Regions from separate parts of the Actinoplanes sp. NPDC051343 genome, predicted to be linked through region 3. Evidence: riboswitches for the same ligand, from Rfam matches in the RefSeq annotation. Region 3 holds a riboswitch; each other region holds the start of a gene.
What was found. Region 3 has a riboswitch for cobalamin ahead of bluB (5,6-dimethylbenzimidazole synthase). Riboswitches for the same ligand answer to the same signal wherever they lie in the genome.
Positions count from the first base shown of each region.

Region 1: linked by a shared signal. The riboswitch ahead of ACIA5C_RS20080 (HoxN/HupN/NixA family nickel/cobalt transporter) and the one ahead of bluB (5,6-dimethylbenzimidazole synthase) in region 3 are both predicted to bind cobalamin.
Region 2: linked by a shared signal. The riboswitch ahead of ACIA5C_RS13080 (magnesium chelatase subunit D family protein) and the one ahead of bluB (5,6-dimethylbenzimidazole synthase) in region 3 are both predicted to bind cobalamin.

Region 1 covers NZ_JBITEL010000005.1:565,319-571,762, forward strand. Annotated here, with positions in the region: gene ACIA5C_RS20065 (DUF5134 domain-containing protein) at 1-319, opposite strand, end outside; gene ACIA5C_RS20070 (cytochrome c oxidase assembly protein) at 316-1,320, opposite strand; gene ACIA5C_RS20075 (heavy metal translocating P-type ATPase) at 1,311-3,521, opposite strand; gene ACIA5C_RS20080 (HoxN/HupN/NixA family nickel/cobalt transporter) at 3,637-4,701, opposite strand; cobalamin riboswitch at 4,742-4,876, opposite strand; gene ACIA5C_RS20085 (hypothetical protein) at 4,872-5,024, opposite strand; gene ACIA5C_RS20090 (PucR family transcriptional regulator) at 5,149-6,270, opposite strand; gene ACIA5C_RS20095 (TerC family protein) at 6,368-6,444, shown strand, end outside.
Region 2 covers NZ_JBITEL010000003.1:548,465-554,908, reverse strand. Annotated here, with positions in the region: gene ACIA5C_RS13095 (type II secretion system protein) at 1-277, shown strand, start outside; gene ACIA5C_RS13090 (cobyrinate a,c-diamide synthase) at 284-1,639, opposite strand; gene cobO (cob(I)yrinic acid a,c-diamide adenosyltransferase) at 1,633-2,217, opposite strand; gene ACIA5C_RS13080 (magnesium chelatase subunit D family protein) at 2,217-4,244, opposite strand; cobalamin riboswitch at 4,302-4,430, opposite strand; gene ACIA5C_RS13075 (hypothetical protein) at 4,610-5,098, opposite strand; gene ACIA5C_RS13070 (gluconokinase) at 5,119-6,444, opposite strand, start outside.
Region 3 covers NZ_JBITEL010000003.1:64,292-70,735, forward strand. Annotated here, with positions in the region: gene ACIA5C_RS10900 (DUF6232 family protein) at 1-204, shown strand, start outside; gene bluB (5,6-dimethylbenzimidazole synthase) at 327-971, opposite strand; cobalamin riboswitch at 1,013-1,214, opposite strand; gene ACIA5C_RS10910 (glycoside hydrolase family 3 C-terminal domain-containing protein) at 1,226-4,063, opposite strand; gene ACIA5C_RS10915 (purine-cytosine permease family protein) at 4,255-5,712, shown strand; gene ACIA5C_RS10920 (hypothetical protein) at 5,688-6,444, opposite strand, start outside.

The DNA of each region.
Region 1 (6,444 bases), on a different contig from region 3:
TCCAGACCATGGCCGCCATCGAGGAGGCGAAGAAGATCGGCACCAGGCGGCGACCGGTCGACCGGAACGTCCGGGCCACGAACCAGCCGGTCGAGGCGGTGAAGACGGCCGCCCAGACCGGGACCGGGACGACTTCGCCCCACGGCCAGATCATGACGATCATCGAGATCCCCATGACCAGGTGCAGTGCCTCCGAGATCCAGGTCTCGGCGATCGGCCCGGGAAGACGCCGGGGGCGCAGGCAGCGCGCGAGGTGATAGCCCGAGGTCAGCACGAATGCCGCGCTCAGAACCCAGCGCAGGGAGGCCAGACCGATCATCGGGCGGCGTTCCGATCCCGCTCGGCCATTTCGGCCAGCCAGGCGTTGTACGCATCGAGCCGCTGCTCGTCCTCGTCGACGTCGCGGCGTACCGCGGTGCCCGCGGGCAGATAGCCGGTGTACCGGTCCATCGTGGCGCGCCGGGCACTCTCGACCCAGCGCATGCGCAGACTGTTGCGGTTGCGGCCGGCCACCCACGGCACCAGTGCAGTCAAGATCAGTCCGATCATGATCGTGTCGCCGCCGACCCACATGGTGGCGCCGCCGTAGTGCACGTCGGTGAGCGGGTCGGGCCCCCACGTGTGGTGCTGCGCGGCGTACGCCGGCCAGGGGTTGCTGCCGGCCATCAACAGGGTGATGCCGGTGAACGTGTCGACCGACATGGACAGCACCAGCACGAGCATCTTGGCCGGGTGCGACAGCCGCCACCGGATCGGCTCCGCCCCGAAGCCGGACAGCAGGTAGAGGTAGCCGGACACCAGGTAGGCGACCTGCTCCCCCGCGGCCGCCCACCGGTGGGTGATCGCGACGTTGTTGAACGACGTCAGGTGGGTGCCCACGACGACCGCCGTGTATAGCGCGAACGCCACCAGCGGATTGGTCACCGCGGTGACCACCGGCGAGCGCAGGACCCGCTTGATGCGCGTGTGCCACGGGTTGCGGGTCGCGTGCAGGGCCAGGATCAGCGGCCGCCCGTGGATGATCAGAGCCGGCGCCGCCATGATCAGCAGCAGATGCTGTCCCATGTGGATCCAGAAGAACGTGGTGCCGTAGCGCTCGATCGCCGACAGCGTGGCAACGGCGATCACGCCCAGCCCGGCCAGGAACGATCCGGTGCGCAGGAGCGGCCAGCGGCCGCCCGGGTGCTTCAGGTCGACCCGGGCGACGCCCCACAGGTAGAGGATCGCCGCGATCACCAGCGGAACGATCACCAGCGGGCGGACCGTCCAGTCGGCCGCGAGCTGGGCCGAGGTCGGTCCGGCCGCGAAGTTCAGCGCCATCGGGTCCCCGGACCGGCAAAGCCCCGCAGGCGCAGGCTGTTGGAGACGACCAGCAGCGATGACAGGGCCATCGCCCCGCTGGAGATCAGCGGGTTGAGCAGGCCCGCGGCGGCGATCGGCAGCGCCAGCACGTTGTAGCCGAACGCCCACAGCAGATTGACCCGGATCGTGGTCAGGGTGCGGCGCGCCAGCGCGATCGCGGTGGGAACGATGTCCAGGTCGTCGCGGACCAGGATGATGTCGGCCGCCCCGATCGCCACGTCGGTGCCGCTGACCACGGCCATGCCCAGGTCGGCGCGGGCCAGCGCGGGAGCGTCGTTCACCCCGTCACCGACCATGGCCACCACGCGACCGGCGGCCTGGAGGCGTTCGACGGTGGCGGCCTTGTCGGCCGGCAGCACCTCGGCGATGACCTCGTCCACGCCGATCGTGGCGGCGACGGTCTCAGCGGTGGCCTTGTTGTCGCCGGTCAGCAGGACCGTCCGCAGGCCCATCTCCCGCAGCGCGGTCACCGCGGGCGCGGCCGACGGCTTGACGGTGTCGGTCAGCAGCAGACCGCCGATGACCCGCCCGTCGACGGAGACCAACACGACGGTGCCGGGCCGATTCACCCAGTGGGTTTCCGGCTCGTCGAGCAGGCGGGGTGATCCGACCAGGACGACGCGGCCGTCGACCCGCCCTCGGGCTCCGAGTCCGGGCAGCGCCTCGAAATCCTCGACACCGGATAGACCACCGTTCTCGCGCAACGCGTACGCGGCGACGACCCGGCCGACGACATGTTCGGCGGCGTTCTCCACCGCCCCCGCGTCGGCGAGCAGCGTGGCCCGGTCGACCCCATCGGCGGTCCAGACGTCGACGACCTTCATCCGGCCGGTCGTCACGGTCCCGGTCTTGTCGAGCACCACGGTGTCGATCGCCCGGGCCGACTCCAACGCCTGGTGGCCCTTGACGAACACACCCAGCTGGGCGCCCCGCCCGGAGGCGGCGAGCAGCGCGGTCGGGGTGGCCAGGCCGAGCGCGCAGGGGCAGGCGATGATCAGCACGGCGAGCCCGACGCTGATCGCCCGCTCCGGCGCGGCCCCGGCGAACGACCAGGCCAGACCGGTGAGCACGGACAGCATGATCACGGCCGGCACGAACACCGACGAGATGCGGTCGGCCAGGCGCTGCACGGCTGCCTTGTCGGTCTGGGCGCGCTGGACGAGGCGTACGAGCTGGGACAGCTGAGTGTCGGCGCCGACCCGCCCGGCCCGTACGATCAGGCGCCCGGCCACCGTGACCGTCCCGCCGGTGACCGCGTCGCCCGGTCCGACCTCGACCGGCACCGACTCGCCGGTCATCGCCGACGTGTCGACCGCGCTCGAACCCTCCACGACCTCGCCGTCGGCGGCGATCGTCTCGCCCGGCCGGACCACCAGCCGGTCGCCGACCCGGATCGCGGTCGCCGGAACGCGCTCCTCGGCGCCGTCGGCGCCCAGCCGGGTCGCCTGCTTGGCGCCGACCTGAGCCAGGGCGCGCAGCGCGTCGCCGGCCGCCCGCCGGGCCTTCGCCTCGAACATCCGCCCGGCGAGCACGAACACGGTCACCCCGGCCGCGACGTCGAGATAGATCGAGCCACCCGGCTGGAAGAGCAGGCCCCACGCCTGGCCACCGGACGGCGCGTCGCCGTCGTGGAAAACGGTGTAGAACGACCACACCGAGGCCGTGGCCACACCCAGCGAGACCAGGGTGTCCATCGAGCTGCCGCCGTGCCGTGCGGCCACCAGCGCCTTGCGGTGGAACGGCCACGCGCACCAGGTCACCACCGGCAGCGTCATCGCCAGCAGAACCCACTGCCACCCCGGGAACCGCAGCGAGGGCACCAGCACCAGGGTGGTCGACAGGTCGGCCAGCGGTACGCCGAGGAGCAGCGCGACCACCAGCCGCCGCCACAGCTCGCGCACCCGGTCGACGTCGCCCGCCTCGGGCTTGACCAGCGCAGCGCCGTAGCCCGCCTTCTCGATCTGGGCGATCAGCGCCTCGACCGGAACCGCGCTGGTCAGCCGCACGGTCGCCTTCTCGGTCGCCAGGTTGACCGACGCCGACACGCCGTCGAGTTTGCCGAGCTGTTTCTGCACCCGGGCGGCGCAGGCCGCGCACGTCATGCCGGTCACCGCGAGCTCCAGCTCGAGCGTTGACGCAGGTGCGGGCGCTGTTGTCACCACCACGCCGCCAATGTACGCACGGCGGCGGTGCCCGTACCGCGTCCCCGTCAAGCCGAGATTGAGGCCACTGGAACTACAAGAGCCCGGCGAACGACAGTACAGAGGGCGTGACTCAGGATCGGTCGGGATTGGCCCACCGGTCCTCGACCCGGGCGAGCCGCCAGTAGCCGATCGCCACGATCCAGGTCAGGGCGAACAGGCCGACGACGAGGAAGCCGACGTTGTTGAGGTCGATCTCGCTGACCCAGCTGGTGAACGGGTCGGCCAGCCCCGCGTCGTCGTGCAGCACCCCGATCAGCTCGATCGAGCCGACCAGGAACGCGACCGCGACCGACAGGCCGGTGATGGAGATGTTGTAGTAGACCTTGCGCACCGGATTGAGGAACGCCCAGTCGTAGGCGACGCTCATGAACAGGCCGTCCAGGCAGTCGAGCAGGCTCATCCCGGCGGCGAACAGCAGCGGGAGCGTCATCACCGCGTACCAGGGAAGGCCGGCGGCAGCTCCGCTGCCGGCCAGGACCAGCAGCGCGATCTCGGTGGCCGTGTCGAAGCCGAGGCCGAACAGCAGACCGACGAAGTACATCTGTCCGGGCCGGGTGATCGCGCGGGTCAGCCGGCCCAGGACCCGGGCCAGGAATCCGCGGGCCTGCAGGTGTTCCTCGAGCTTCTGCTCGTCGAGTGCGCCGGAGCGCATGGCCCGGAAGATCCGCACGATGCCGACGAGGGCGACCAGGTTCAGCGCCGCGATCACGTAGAGGAAGCCGCCGGAGAGTGCCGTGCTGATCAGGCCCAGCGCCGTGCGCGCGGTCGTCCCGTCGGTGGTCAGGTCCTCGACCGCGTGCGCGCCCGCCGCCACGAGCGCGGCCATCGCGGCCACCACGCTGGCATGCCCCATGGCGAACCAGAACCCGACCGACTTGGGCCGCCGGCCGTCGCCGCGCAGCTTGCGGGTGGTGTTGTCGATCGCGGCGATGTGGTCGGCGTCGAAAGCGTGCCGCAGCCCGTACGTGTAAGCGGTGACGCCCAGACCGACCCCGAAAGCCTGCGTGCCCAGGTGCAGATGCGCCGGCCCGATCACCCCCAGCAGCAGGCCGAACCCGACGACGTGCAGCACGGCGATGAACCCCAGCAGCCCGGCCGACTGCCACCAGTCACGCGACGTCCAAGTGGTGAACATGATTCCGACGACCTCCTGCGGGATCTCGCGTCCCGCGTGCTCAGGTCTGGTGATCGACGGAGGTCTGACTCCCAGCCCACGGGCTGGTCACAGTGGCGCGACCGCGCCGGCTTCCCACCGGCTTCTCCGACGATCTTTGACGCTCAGGAGAGTAGCCGCCGGCCGGAACCCTACCGACGGGAGCGGCGGTCGAGGCGGTGGCGCAGCTGCTCCAGACGGCGCCGGTTCTCCGGGCGGGCCGCGAACTGCTGGGCCTGCTGCGCGAGCCGGCGCCCCTGAGTGCTGCGGAGGAATCGAAGAATGCGTTGCCCGATGGATGTCATGCTTCGACGATGCCCGCGGGTTCGGGCCGTACCGGGTTCGCGGCCGGACAAAGTCGGCGGTCGTTCGTTGCCGGAACCCGGCAAAGTTTACGGTGGGGGTGAGGGTTTACGGTGGGGTGAGGGTTTACGGTGGGGTGAGGCCGAGCGCGCGGGCGCCGAGCAGCGCCGTCTGCAGGACGAACCGGTCGGACGGTGCGGACGGGTCGCGGCCGGTGAGCTCGCGGATGCGGTGCAGGCGGTACGTGATCGCGCGTACCGAAAGATGCAGCCGCGCCGCGGTGGCGGTGGTGTTTCCGCCGGTGGCCAGGTACGCCTCGAGGGTGTCGCGCAACGGCCCGGCACCGCCGCGCGCAGTTTCCAGCGGGGTGAGCACGGCGTCGATCAGGTCGCTCATCGCCTCGCGGTCGCGGGTCAGGACGCGGTAGACCAGCAGTTGCTCGGCGTGCACCACCGGGTCGGTCAGGCCAAGGCGCCCGGCGAGCTCGAGGGCGTCGAGGGCCTCCCGGTAGGACAGGGCGACGCTGGCGACGCCACGATGCGCCCGCCCGACACCGACGCGGTCCCCGGCGGTGCGGGGCAGAGCCGCGACCAGGCTCGGCGACGGCAGCACGGCGACCATCACGCGGTGGCGGGTGGAGACCAGGAAGTCGGTGGCGGACGCCGCCGTCAGGGCCGAAGCGGCCTGCGACAGCAGGGGGCTGGTGTCGGTCACCGCGACGGTGCCGCGGATCACGGCGACGGCGTGGGTGCCGGTCAGATCGAGCCCGTACCGTTCGGCGCGCGACAGCATGGCGGCCGGGTCGCCGGTCCCCTCGAGCAGGTCGTCGACGAATTCGCGCCGGTCGGACTCCTCCAGCCGCAGCGCGGTGCGCCGGGCCGTCTCGTGGCCGTCGGCGATCGCGGCCACCGCGTCATCGACGGCGTGCAGCACGATCTCGCCGGTCCGGCGGATCGCCTCCGAGTCGTCCGCGCCCACGGTGGGCAGCAGCCGCCAGGCCCGCCACGCGGCGGACAGGTAGAGATCGATCAGCGCACGCAGCGGTACGGCTTCGTCGGCCGCCCGCGCGCCCAACGCCCGGAAACCGGCCGGCAGGGCGGCGTCCAACCGCTCGCCGGTGTCGCAGGCGCGGGCCAGCCCGGGCAGGAACTCACCGAGAAGATCCGCCGACGGGGCGGTGCCGGTGGCCGGGGCCGCCCGGTAGGCGTCGTCAGCCGCGGCGGCCGCGATGTCGCCCCAGTCCGGCATTCACCGAGCCTACCTTGCCGGGGTCCGGCAACCTGGCGGCTCGAACACGGCCGGATCCGGTCGCGCCGGACGGTGACCGGGTCGGCACGCTCGATGTATGACAGTGCCCCTCTGGATGTGGCTGGCCAGCGTGGCCGGCATCGTCACCCTGATCTCGGTCGACCTCTGGCAGTC
Region 2 (6,444 bases), 480 kb from region 3:
GTCGACCGCGGTGCAGGGCCTGCCGACCGCGCCTGAAACCATCCAGCTGACCAGCGACTCCACCCCCTACCAGCGCTGGTGGTACGTCGGCTCGTGCTGGCAGGCGAAGACCGGCGGCGACTGCACCGTGGTCACGTCCGCTGTGCGCAACCTGTACGTGCCGATGTACCGGGTCGTCGTCGTGATCACCTGGAACTCGCCGGTCTGCTCCGGCCTCTGCCAGTACGTGGCCGCCATGCTGACCGAGAGCACGCTCGACGACCCGACCTGGCAATGACACCGGTCAGGCGGCCGCCGCGGCCACCAGCCGGCGGGCCAGCCCCGGGTCGGCGGCCCAGTGCAGATGCAGATAGGAGGCGTGCACGTTGGGCGAGGCGAAGCCCTCCGGGTCGCCGCCGCGCCACTGCCACGCCGCCCCGGCGGCCGGCGACAGCAACAGCCCCGAGCGCGGGTGCACCGTCGTGCGGTGGAACTCGTGGCCGGTCACCCGCGTGCCCGCCGGGGCCAGCGGGCTGTCGCTGAGCGCGACCGCGTCCCGATAGCCGAGGGTCAGCGACGGGGTCATGGCGGCGTCCGCGTCGAGGACCCCGCACATCGGGGCGTCGTCCAACGTGCGGCACAACCACAGCAGACCCGCGCACTCGGCCGCGATCGCCCCGCCCGCGGCGGCGAGGTCGGCGACCGCCCGGCGCAGCGGCTCGTTGGCCGACAGCTCGGCCGCGTACACCTCGGGGAAACCGCCGCCGACGACCAGCGCGCGGGTGCCCTCGGGGAGCTTCTCGTCCCGTAACGGGTCGACGGTCACGACCGAAGCGCCGGCGCCGGCGAGAAGCTCGGCCGTCTCGGCGTACGAGAAGCTGAAAGCCGGACCACCGGCCAGCGCAACCGTCGGACGGCCCGGCACCGGATCCTCGGCAAGCGGGCTCCAGGACGAAGCCGCCAGCGGCGGCGCCGACCGGGCGATCGCCGCGACCTCGTCGAGGTCGACCGCGGCGGCCACCAGGGTGGCCAGCGCATCGACCGAGGCCTGCGCCTCGGCCCGACGCTCGGCGGCGGGCACCAGGCCCAGATGTCGCGATGGGGCGGCGACCGCGCCGGCCCGGCGGAGGGCGCCGAGCACGGGCGTGCCGACCTCCTCGCAGGCGTCGCGGAGGATCTGCTCGTGGCGGTCGGAACCGACCCGGTTGAGGATGACACCGGCCAGCCGGACCGTGCCGAAGCTGCGGAAACCGTGCACCAGCGCGGCCACCGAGCGGCCCTGCGCGGCCGCGTCCACGACCAGGATGACCGGGGCCTGCAGCACGCCCGCGACCTGGGCCGTCGAGCCGTCCTCCCCCGCGCCCGTGCGGCCGTCGTAAAGCCCCATCACGCCCTCGATCACGGCCAGTTCGGCACCGGCCGAGCCGTGGGCGAACAGCGGCGCGATGCGGTCCGAGCCGACCATGACCGGGTCGAGGTTGCGGCCCGGGCGGCCGGCGGCGAGGGCGTGGTAGCCGGGGTCGATGTAGTCGGGGCCGACCTTGAACGGCGCCACTGGTACCCCGCGGCGGGCGAACGCCGCGAGCAGGCCGGTAGCGACCGTGGTCTTGCCGTGCCCGGAGGCGGGAGCGCCGATGACGACGCGGGGGACGCTCACCACTCGATGCCCGGCTGGCCCTTGCGGCCCGCGTCCATCGGATGCTTGACCTTGGTCATCTCGGTCACCAGGTCGGCCGCCTCGAGCAGCGACGGGTGCGCGTACCGGCCGGTGATCACGACGTGCTGGGTGCCGGGACGGGCGGCCAGCGTGGCCACCACGTCGTCGACGTCGACCCAGCCCCACTTCATCGGGTAGGTGAACTCGTCGAGCACATAGAACTTGTACGTCTCGGCGGCCAGATCCCGCTTGATCTGGGCCCAGCCCTCGGCCGCCTCGGCGGCGTGGTCACGCTCGGTGCCGGCCCGCTGGATCCACGACCAGCCCTCACCCATCTTGTGCCAGGTGACGCCCCCGAGCTTCTTGAGGGCAGCCTCCTCGCCGACCCGCCACTTCTCCGACTTCACGAACTGGAAGACGCCGATCGGCCAGCCCGCGTTCCAGGCCCGCAACGCCATCCCGAACGCGGCGGTCGACTTGCCCTTGCCGTCGCCGGTGTGCACGGCCAGAACGGCCTGCCGGCGGCGCTGGCGGGTGGTCAGCCCGTCATCCGGTACGACTTCCACCTTGCCCTGAGGCATCAGGCGGTCCTCCGCATCTCGAGGGTGTCCAGCGGCATCAGATCGGCGTCGAGCGCGGAGGCCAGGCGGCGGGCCAGGCCGAGCCGCACCGGACCCGACTCGCAGTCGACGACGACGGTCGCGACCCCGTTCAGCAGGGGCGCCAGCGTGACCGGGTCGGGCCCGCTGGTCGCCCGGCCGTCGGTGACGACCACCAGCAGCGGCCGGCGGCGGGGGTCGCGACGGCGTTCGGTGGCGATGGTGGCGGCCGCCTGTCTCAACCCCGCGGCCAGCGGCGTGCGGCCGCCGGTGCGAAGCGAAGCCAGCCGCAGCACACCGACCTCATGACTCGACGTCGGCGGCAGCACCTGCTCGGCCTCGTGACCCCGGAAGGTGATCATGCCGATCCGGTCGCGGCGGTGATAGGCGTCGCGCAGCAAGGACAGGACCGCCGTCTTGACGAGGGTCATCCGCTTGCGGGCCGCCATCGAACCGGAGGCGTCGACCACGAACAGCACCAGATTGGCCTCGCGGCCGACGTGCACGGCCTCGCGGAGATCGCCCGGACCCACCCGGCGGGCGCCACGGTGCAGGGCGGCACGCAGGGTGGCGGGCAGGTGGGGAGCACCGGCGAGCTTCCCTCGCGGTTCCCGCGAGCCGATCACCCGGCCTCGCCGGGCGAAGGCCGGCGAACGCCGACCGGAATGCCCACCCTCACCGCGTCTGGCGATCGAGAGCGTACGCGGACGGAACGCGGCGCCAGGAGCAACCGGGGCCGCTCCGGCCTGCGCACTCGGGGCCGTCCCGCCGGTGGGCGATTCGTCCCGGTTCGTGGCGTCAGCCGGTGGCGGGTCCACGCCCGGCTCGTTACCCGGGGGCGGCCCCTGGCTGCCGTCGCCGTTGGTGCCCGGCGGCGGGCCCTCGTTGCCGTCGCCGTTCGGGCCGTTCGGGCCGTGCGGCGGGGGTGGGGGCGGCGGCGGGCCGCCGTCCGGATCGTCGTCATCGTCCGGCGAACCGTGCGAATCCGGGGGCAGGTCGTTCTCGGCCTCGTTCAGCGCCTGCTCGAGCTTCTCCTCATCGGTGCCGGGCGGGTCGAGCGGATCCTTGCGCCGCCGGTGCGGCAACGCCAGCCGAGCCGCGTCGGCCACGTCGCCGGCCGTGACCTCCGACCGCCCGTGCCAGGCAGCCAGCGCCACCGCGCACCGGGCCACCACGATGTCGGCCCGCATCCCGTCCACCCCGTAGGCCAGGCAGACCCGGGCGATCCGGTCGAGCTCCCGGTCGGGCAGCGTCACACCCGGCAGCACCTTCTGCGCCGCGACGATCCGCGCCGCCAGCTCCTTCTCGTCGCCTTCGAAGCGGGCCCCGAACGCGTCCTGGTCGAGCTCGTACGCCAGCCGCCGCCGCACCACCTCGGCCCGCTGCACCGGATCGCGCGGCGCCGACACGGTCACCACCAGCCCGAACCGGTCGACCAGCTGCGGCCGCGGCTCGCCCTCCTCCGGGTTCATGGTGCCGACCAGCAGGAACCGGGCCGCATGCTTGACCGACACCCCGTCCCGCTCGACGTGCGCCCGGCCCATCGCCGCCGCGTCGAGCAGCAGGTCGACCAGATGATCGGGCAGCAGGTTGACCTCGTCGACGTAGAGCACCCCCCGGTGCGCGGCGGCGAGCAGCCCCGGCTCGTACGCCTTGACCCCGTCGGCCAGCGCCCGCTGAATGTCGAGCGTGCCCACCACGCGGTCCTCGGTCGCGCCGACCGGCAGTTCGACGAGCGCGGCCGGCCGGTGGACGCTCGGCGCCCCGGCCTCGTGCGGCCCGTCCGGGCACTGCGGGTCGGGCGCGGCCGGATCGCAGGCGAACCGGCAGCCGCGCACCACGGCGACGTCGGGGAGCAGGGCGGCCAGGGCACGCACCACGGTGCTCTTGGCGGTGCCCTTCTCGCCTCGCACCAGCACACCACCGACCGCGGGCGAAACCGCGGTGAGCAGCAGGGCAAGGCGTAGGTCATCGAGCCCGACCACGGCCGAGAACGGGTACGGCGTCACGTATTTCCCTCCTGCGCGGGTGTCCACGCCCGCGCGCTGAGCACAACCGAGCGGCCGGAGTCTCCTGACTCCCGGATCGCCGCCGCCCCGCCACCTTCCGGCCCGTCCAGCAGGCCGTGGCAAACCTTGCGGGTGAGCTCCCCGGTCACAGTGGCGGGACCGCCCCGGACTCGCACCGGGTTCCTCCGCAACCGCTCGCCGCCATGCTTTCCCACCGGCGCCCCAAACGTCAACGCGCCCGACCGTGACATACAGCGCCTCTGCCCCGGCCCGCCCGGCGCGCGCGGTCGGCGCCCCGCTCCCGACCGTGACATACAGCGCGTCTGCCCCGGGGCCGCCCGGCGCGCGCGGTCGGCGCCCCGCTCTCACCGGGTCAATCCGAGGAGCCGATCCGTCAGCGTCGGTGGGGTCGGACCCCGATGGCGGAACGGCTCCCTCCCGATCACCTCGGCGAAGGCCGCATTGACGTCGACGCTCCGGACCCCTCCGTTGAGCGTCTCGGTGATCCCCGCGATCACCCGGCGATAGGCCTGCGTCTCCGGTGGCGGGAAGGCGGCCACGTACCGCTGCCCCCGCAGCCGCAACTCGATCTCCGTCCCCGCGGCCGACGGTGAGTAGAGCCACTCCCCCCGGTCGTCGGCTTCGATCCCGGCCACCGGCCGGTCGACCGGGAAGTCCCCCCGCGCGGCCGGCCTGTCCCGGAAGAACCGCCAGATGCTGACCGTGAACGGCGGAAACGCCGCCACGAGCAGCACCAGGCCGGCCACATGCCACACGGTCGCGTGCGGTCGCGCGAGCAGCGAGACGCCGAGGTAGAGAAAGGCGACGTACGGCAGCGGGCCACCGACCTTCATCGTCGGCGGCCGAATCAGCCTCAGGTCAGCCCCTTGTCGGTCGTCGGCAGCGCCGGCGGGGCGAGCCGGTCGAGCTCCTGCACGGTTTCGATCATGGCCAGGGCCGACTTCTCGACCAGCGGGCGCATCCGGCGGTAGAGCGCGGCGTTGTCCGGGTCGGGCCGGGTCGGCTCGCCGATCGCGACCAGCGCCGCCGCATGGTCGAGGTCGGGCAGCTCACCGAGCGCGTGCAGGCCCAGCAGGCAGGCCCCCATCGCCGTACCCTCCGGGGTGTCGGCCACGGCGACCGGCAGGTCGAGCGCCGCCGCCAGCACACCCACCCACAGTTCGGAGGCGACGGCGCCCCCGGTGGCCCGCACCTCGCGCACCTCGAACCCTTCGGCCGCGAACGAGTCGCGCACCAGCGCCAACTGCTGGCAGACGCCCTCGACCGCCGCCCGTACGAGATGGGGCCGCCCGTGCTCGCGCCGCAACCCGAGGTAGGCCCCGCGCAGCCCGGGCCGCCACCAGGGCGCCCGTTCCCCCAGCAGGTAAGGAAGGCAGAGCAGGCCCTCGCTACCGGGCGGCGCGCCTTGGGCCTCCATCAGCAGCGCCGCGTCGCGCTCGTCGGCGTCCTCGCCTTCGGCGCCCGGCCGTTCGAACCCGCCGGCGAAGCTCTGCCCGGCCCAGCGCACCACCGACCCGGCATTGTTGACCGCCCCGCCGATCGCCCACCGGTCCTCGGTCAGCGCGTAGCAGAACAGCCGCCCGGCCTCGTCGGCTGTCGGCCGGTCGACGATCGTGCGCAGCGCCCCGCTGGTGCCCAGCGACACGGCGGCCACCCCGGCCGGGGTCGCACCCACACCGAGGTTGGCCAGCGGCCCGTCCGCCGCCCCGATGATCAGCGGGGTGTCGGCCGGCAGCCCGGCCGCCGCGGCGACCTCACCGCGCAGCCGCAACCGCGAGGTGGTCGGCACGACGGCGCCGAGCTGCGACTGCCGTACGCCCGCAACCTCGAGTGCCTCCTCGTCCCACCGCTTGCGGTGGATGTCGTAGAGCCCCATGCCGGAGGCCAGCGAAAGGTCGACCTGGAACGGCTCGTCGGCGAGCGCGGCCAGCACCAGCTCCTTGACCCCGCCCCACCGCGGGGTCTCCCGCAGCGTGGCCGGGTCGTTCTCCTTCCACCAGGCAAGCTTGCTGAGCGGCGCCATCGGGTGCACCGGCGTGCCGGTGCGGGCGTGCAGCCCCTTGGCCCGCCCGGACGCGATAATGTCTTCGCACTGTTTGCCGGCCCGGCTGTCGGCCCAGGTGACCAGCGGCCCGAGCGGCTTGCCGTCACCGTCCATCGGCACCAGCGCGTGCAGGAA
Region 3 (6,444 bases):
GCGCCCGCCCTCAACGCGCTGGAGGATCTTCGCCGCTACGGCTCACGCCTCGAGCTGTGGGCGGTGGTCGCCGGCGCCGACGTGCTGCTGTTCGACACCGACGACGCGGTACGGCACGGCCAGGTCTGCCGGGCGCTGTCCCGCGCGATAGCCGACCGCCACGCTGCCCAGCGGGCCTGGCGGAACCGCAGACGAAATACGTAGACCGCCGGCCGGCGGTCGCGCCGGTCGCCCAGCGCATAGGCCGAGACGCGGAGCCCGGTGGCCCGCCCGAACGTCTGCGGCCGCCTAGCGCAACCATCAAGGGGCGGGCCACCGGGGCGTGCTCAGACGGTCGCGCCGGGCCAGCGGTCGACGTGGACCGCAGCCTGCCAGGGGCGGCGCCGGCGCCAGCCGTGCTGTTCCAGGTCGGGGACCTCGTTGAGGTGGCTCACCGGACCCAGGCAGAGCCAGGCGACCGGCCGCACCCGAGCGGGCAGGTGGAGCAGTTGCCGCAGGAACGGTTCCCGATAGAACGAGACCCAGCCAACCCCCAGCCCCTCGGCGGTGGCGGCCAGCCACAGGTTCTGGATGGCCAGGCAGACCGAGTACAGCCCGGCGTCGGCGATCGCGTGCCGACCGAGGACCGCTGGGCTGCCCCGGTCGGGGTCGTACGTCACCGCGATCGACAGCGAAGCCTCCCGGACGCCGTCGATCTTGATGCGGGCGAACCGCTCGGCCTCGGCGCCGGTCAGACCGGCCGCGAAGGTGTCGCGCTCGTCCTGGACGTGAATGTGGAAGGCCGCCCGCAGGCCGGCATCCTCGACCAGGATGAAGTCCCACGGCTGGGTCAGCCCGACGCTGGGCGCGGCGTGGGCGGCGGCCAGGACGCGGTCGAGGGCATCGCGGGGGATCGGCGCGCCGGTGAACTGAGCGCGCACGTCGCGCCGGCGGTGAATGACGTCGTAGAGGTCGCTGAGATGGTCGGACATGGGCAGGCTCCCGCTGCGTCATGGGCCCTGGGGCATGCCCCAGGGCCGGTCAGACGCGAGGCCGGTCTTCGGACTCCCGGATCTTCACCTGACCGCCCGCCTTCCCAGCCGTTCGGCCAGTGGCTGCGCTTGTCGCGCGTGGGCGGCGGCTCCCCGGTCACCGCGGCGGGCCCGTGCCGGATTCACACCGGCTTCCCGATTCTCCCCGCCCGAGGGTGGGGCACCTCGCTGACTAGTTCGTGCCAACGGGCACTCTACGTGTACAGGTTGAGCTCGGCGATGGACCACCACGACGATGCCGAGCCGGTCTGGGTGATGCGCAGATAGCGGGCGGTCTGGCTGCCGATCGTCGCGGTCACCAGGGCCGCGCTGCCGGTGCCCGAACCCGCGGTGCGCCAGGTGCTGTTGTCGGTCGACACATCGATGCGGTAGCCCCGGGCGTAGTCGGCGGTGCTGCCGCCCGAATCCATCACGACCTTGCTGAAGGTCCGGGCCGCACCGAGGTCGAGCGTGACCGTGTTGCCGTTGGCCATCGGCGTTCCCGAGCTCCAGCGGGTCCCGTTGTCACCGTCCAGCATCCGGGCCGGCACATCGGAGGCACTCGACGGCGATGCCGTCGCGGTCCATCCCGTACGCGCGAGCGCCGTCGACCCCGAAGACCCGGTCGTCACCGAGCCGGTCAGGCGGATGTCGCGCGACGAGGCGCCGACCAGGATCTGGCTGGTGCCGCCCGCACCGGCCCAGCCGCCGTTCCAGTACTGGAAGCTGCGCGGGTCCAGGGTGACGGTCACCCGCTGGGACTGCCCCGGGTTGAGGCTGACCTTGGCGAAGCCGCGCAGGTTCCTGGGCGGCTCGCCGGTCGAGGCCGGTTGGCCGACGTAGACCTGGGCGACCTCGGCACCGGCCCGGGTGCCGGAGTTGGTGATGTCGAACGAGACGGCGACGTTGCCGGCGGCGTCGGGTGCGGCAACGGTCAGATTCGCGTACGCGAAAGAGGTGTAGGAAAGGCCGAACCCGAAGGGGAAGGCCGGGGTTTTGTTCTGCCGGTCGTACCAGCGGTACCCGACGTCGATGCCCTCGGAGTACTGCACGGTGTTGTTCTGTCCCGGCCATTGGGCGGCGGTGTGCGCGGGCACGTCGGCGAGCGAGGCCGGGAAGGTGACGGGCAGTTTCCCGGACGGGTCGACGTCGCCGAACAGCAGCGAGGCCAGGGCGTTGCCGTACTCCTGACCGGGGTACCAGCTCTCGATGATGCCGCGGACCGAGCCGGCCCACGGCATGACCACCGCGGAGCCGCTGTTCACCACCACGACCGTGTTCGGGTTGGCCGCCGCGACGTCGGTGACCAACTGGTTCTGGTCGGCGGGCAGGTTGATGTCGGACAGGTCGCTGCCCTCCGACTCGAACTTGCCGACGAACACCACCGCCAGATCGGCGGCCCGGGCGGCCGCCACCGCCTGGTCGTGGGCGTTCGTGCTCGGCGGCGTCCACTTCTGACCGGCCGAACCGTTGCACGTGCTGATCTGCAGCTGGGTGCTGTTGGTCGAGGCCGGCGCGGTGAGGCACTTGCCGGAACCGGTGTTGACCAGGGTGCCGCCGGTGGCGGTCCACTTCTGGGCCGGACTGCCGTTGCAGTCGTAGAGCTCGATCCTGGTGCCGTCGGCGGTGCCGGCCCCGGTCACGTCCATGCACTTGCCGAGCGCCTGCAGGCTGCCGTCCGCGGCGGCGGTCCACGACTGCGCGCCGCTGCCGTTGCAGTCGTACAGCTGAACCGCAGTGCCGTTGGCGTTGTTGGCTGCGGCCACGTCGATGCACTTCCCGGCCAGGCCGGTGATGCCCGCGCTCGCGGTGCCGGGGGAGTTGGTGACGGTGACGCCGCTGCCGGCCCGGGTCACGATGCCCTGGTACGGGCTGACCGAGCCGGACGAGTTCACGCCCGCGCTGCCGCCGCCCTGATAGAGAGGCGCGCCCAGGACCGCGATCGACTTCGTGGTCGCCGGCACCGGAAGGACGGCGTTGCTGTTCTTCAGCAGGACGCTGCCTTCGGCCGCGACCTGCCGGGCCAGGGCGGTGTGCGAGGCCGAGGTGACGGTCGCGGCCATCGTTCCGGTTTGCGTACGGTCGAACAAGCCCTGCCGGAACATCGACGTAAGAATGCGGCGGACGTGGTCGTCGATGGTCGCCTGCGAAACCTGCCCGTTGGCGACCGCCGTGGTCAGGGCATTTCCGTAGTAGGTGCTGCCGGGCATCTCCATGTCGAGACCGTTGTTGGCCGACGCGACCGTGGAGTGGGTGCCGCCCCAGTCCGAGGTGATGAAGCCGTCGAAGCCCCAGTCGCCTTTGAGAACCTGGTTCTGCAGCGGCCCGTTCTCGCAGGCGAACGGCCCGTTGATGGCCGAGTACGAGCACATCACCGAGTCGGCGCCGCCCTGCTTCACCGAGGTCTCGAACGCGGGCAGGTAGATTTCCCGCTCGGCCCGGTCGGAGACGATCGCGTTGTCGGCCGAGCTGTTGCGGCTGGTCTCCTGGTTGTAGACGGCGTAGTGCTTGACCTGCGCCATCGGCCCTTGGCTCTGGATGCCCTGGATGTCGGCGGCACCCATCTGCCCGGCCAGGTAGGGATCCTCGCCGAACGACTCGAACGCGCGTCCCCACCGGGGGTCACGGACGATGTTGATGGTGGGCGCGAGCACGACGTTCGTGCCCTTGCCCCACTGCTCGGCACCGAGCGTGCTGCCGTACTGCTTCATCAGTGCGGTGTCCCAGCTGGCCGCGCCGGCGACCGGGGCGGCCAGCTGGGTGACCCCGGTGGCGCCGTCGCCGACGCCGACCGGGCCGTCCTGCAGGCGCAGGGCCGGGATGCCGAGGCGGGTGTTGGCCGGTATGCAGCCCGCATAGCCGCAGGAGCCGCCGCCATGCAGCATGGTCAGCTTCTCGGCCTGGGTCATGGCCGCGAGCAGGAGGTTCGCCCGGTCGACCGGGGCGAGTGCGGTGTTCATCCAGGGCTGGTCGGCCGCCATGGCCGGGGCAGCGGGGAGGGCGACGATCGCCAGAAGGACAGCGAGGATCGCCGCGAGACGACTTCGAAGCATGGGGGACTCCGAGCATCGATGCGGTATGTCGACGGGGAAATCGACCGGATTTCCAGCATCGCTTCTTTTACGCCGCGATGGAAGTGGGCCGTGGTTCCGGGATTGCGACCAAGAACTCCAGCTTCGGGATGTTCAGTGACCATCCGGCGCGGCAAGATGACCATAGATGCCCGGTGGAGAGGCGGTCGGCGATGGCCAGTACGCAGACGATGGCGGGCGGTCCCGGCGGGATCGAGCTCAAGGGCATCGAGATCGTCGCCGAGCACGAGCGGTCCGGAACACCGCGGTCACTGTTCTGGCCCTGGTTCGCGTCCAACATCTCGGTGCTCGGCGTCAGCTACGGCGCGTTCACGCTCGGCTTCGGCATCTCATTCTGGCAGGCCGTGATCGCCGGGGTCGTCGGCGTCGTGGTGTCGTTCGCGCTGTGCGGCGTGATCGCGCTGGCCGGCAAGCGCGGCTCGGCGCCGACCATGGTGCTTTCGCGGGCCGCCTTCGGGGTCAACGGCAACCGCCTCACCGCCGGGCTGTCCTGGCTGCTCACGGTCGGCTGGGAGACCGTGCTCGTGATTTTGGCGACGCTGGCCACGGCGACCGTGTTCGACCGGCTGGGCTGGGGCGGCGGCACCGGCACCAAAGTCGTCGCGCTCGTCGTGGTCTCGCTGGTCACCGTGCTGGCCGGGGTGGCCGGTTTCGCCGCGGTCATGCGCCTGCAGACGATCATTACGGTGGTGACCGCGGTTCTCACAGTGGTCTACATCATTCTGGCGGCCGGGCACATCCACTGGTCGACGGTGTCGGCCCTGCCCTCCGGGTCGACGCAGCAGGTCATCGGCGCGCTGGTGTTCCTGATGACCGGCTTCGGACTCGGGTGGGTCAACGCGGCCGCCGACTACTCGCGCTACCTTCCGCGTACGGCATCAAGCCGAGGCGTTTTCGCCTGGACCACCTTCGGGGCCGCGCTCGGACCGGTCGTCCTGCTGATCTTCGGCCTGCTGTTGGCCGGCTCGTCCAAGGACCTGTCCGCCGCGGTCGGCGCCGACCCGATCGGCGCGCTGACCACGATCCTGCCGACCTGGTTCCTGGTGCCGTTCGCGATCGCCGCGGTGCTCGGCCTGATCGGCGGCGCCGTCCTCGACATCTACTCGTCCGGGCTCGCCCTGCTCACCGCCGGCGTCCGCATCCCGCGCTACCTGGCCGCCGGCGTCGACGGCATCATCATGATCGCCGGAACGATCTACGTGGTCTTCTTCGGCAGCAGCTTCATCGGCGAGTTCCAGGGCTTCCTGATCACCCTCGGCGTTCCGATCGCGGCCTGGTGCGGCGTCATGCTGGCCGACGTGGCGCTACGCCGCCGAGACTACGCCGAGGACGAGTTGTTCGACCCGCGCGGCCGCTACGGCAGCGTGCGGCCGCTGCCCCTGGCGCTCGTCATCGTGGGCACGGCGATCGGCTGGGGCCTGGTCACCAACACGTACGCGGGCTGGCTCAGCTGGCAGGGCTACCTGCTCGGACCGTTCGGGCTCGGCGGCAAAGACGGCGCCTGGGCCTTCGCCGGGCTGGGCATTCTGGTCGCCCTGGCGATCGGCCTGCTGGGCACGCTGCTCGGCAGCGCCCGCCGGGTGCGTCAGGAAGAAGCGTCGCGGGCCTGACAAAGATTGGCGAGCGTTGCCGCGGCGCCCGCGCGCTGATCGCCGAAAGTGGCAGGCTGCTCTGCGCCGAGTTCGTCGAAGTACGCGACGCCTTCCGCCGTCAGCGCGATCACGTCATCGTCGATCTCGCCGGACACGAGGGCGATAGAGCCCACGTTCCACAGAGCGTTGGCCAGGCCGGGCAGGTGGGCGTCGCGGTTATCGGCGACCAGCTCCCGGTAGAGATCAACGGCTTGCCGGCCGGTCACCAGCGCTTCACCACCCTGACCGGCCCGCCCGAGCTGGATGGCGTGGTTTCTCACCGAAGTGGCCAGGTCGGGCAGGTAGACGTTGCGGTTGCTCGTGGCCAGCTCCCGCCGCAGGTCGACGGCCTGTCGGCTGGCCACCAGCGCCTCAGCGTCCCGGCCCACCCCGGCCAGCTGGGCGGCGTAGTTGTTCACCGAGGCGGCCAAGCCGGGTAGGTAAACCTCGAGATTACCCTCGGCCAATTCCCGGTGAAGGTCGACGGCCTCCTGCCCTGCGGCCATCGCCTCGACGGGACGGCCTGCCTCGACCAACCGGATGGCGTGGTTGTTCAGCGAGGAGGCGAGATCGGGCAGGTAGGCGTCGCGGTTGTCCGCGGCCAGCCTCCGCCGCAACTCGACGGCTTGCCGGCTTGCCTCCATCGCCTCGACGCGACGGCCTGCCTCGGCCAACCGGACGGCGTAGTTGCTCACCGACCAGGCCAAGTCG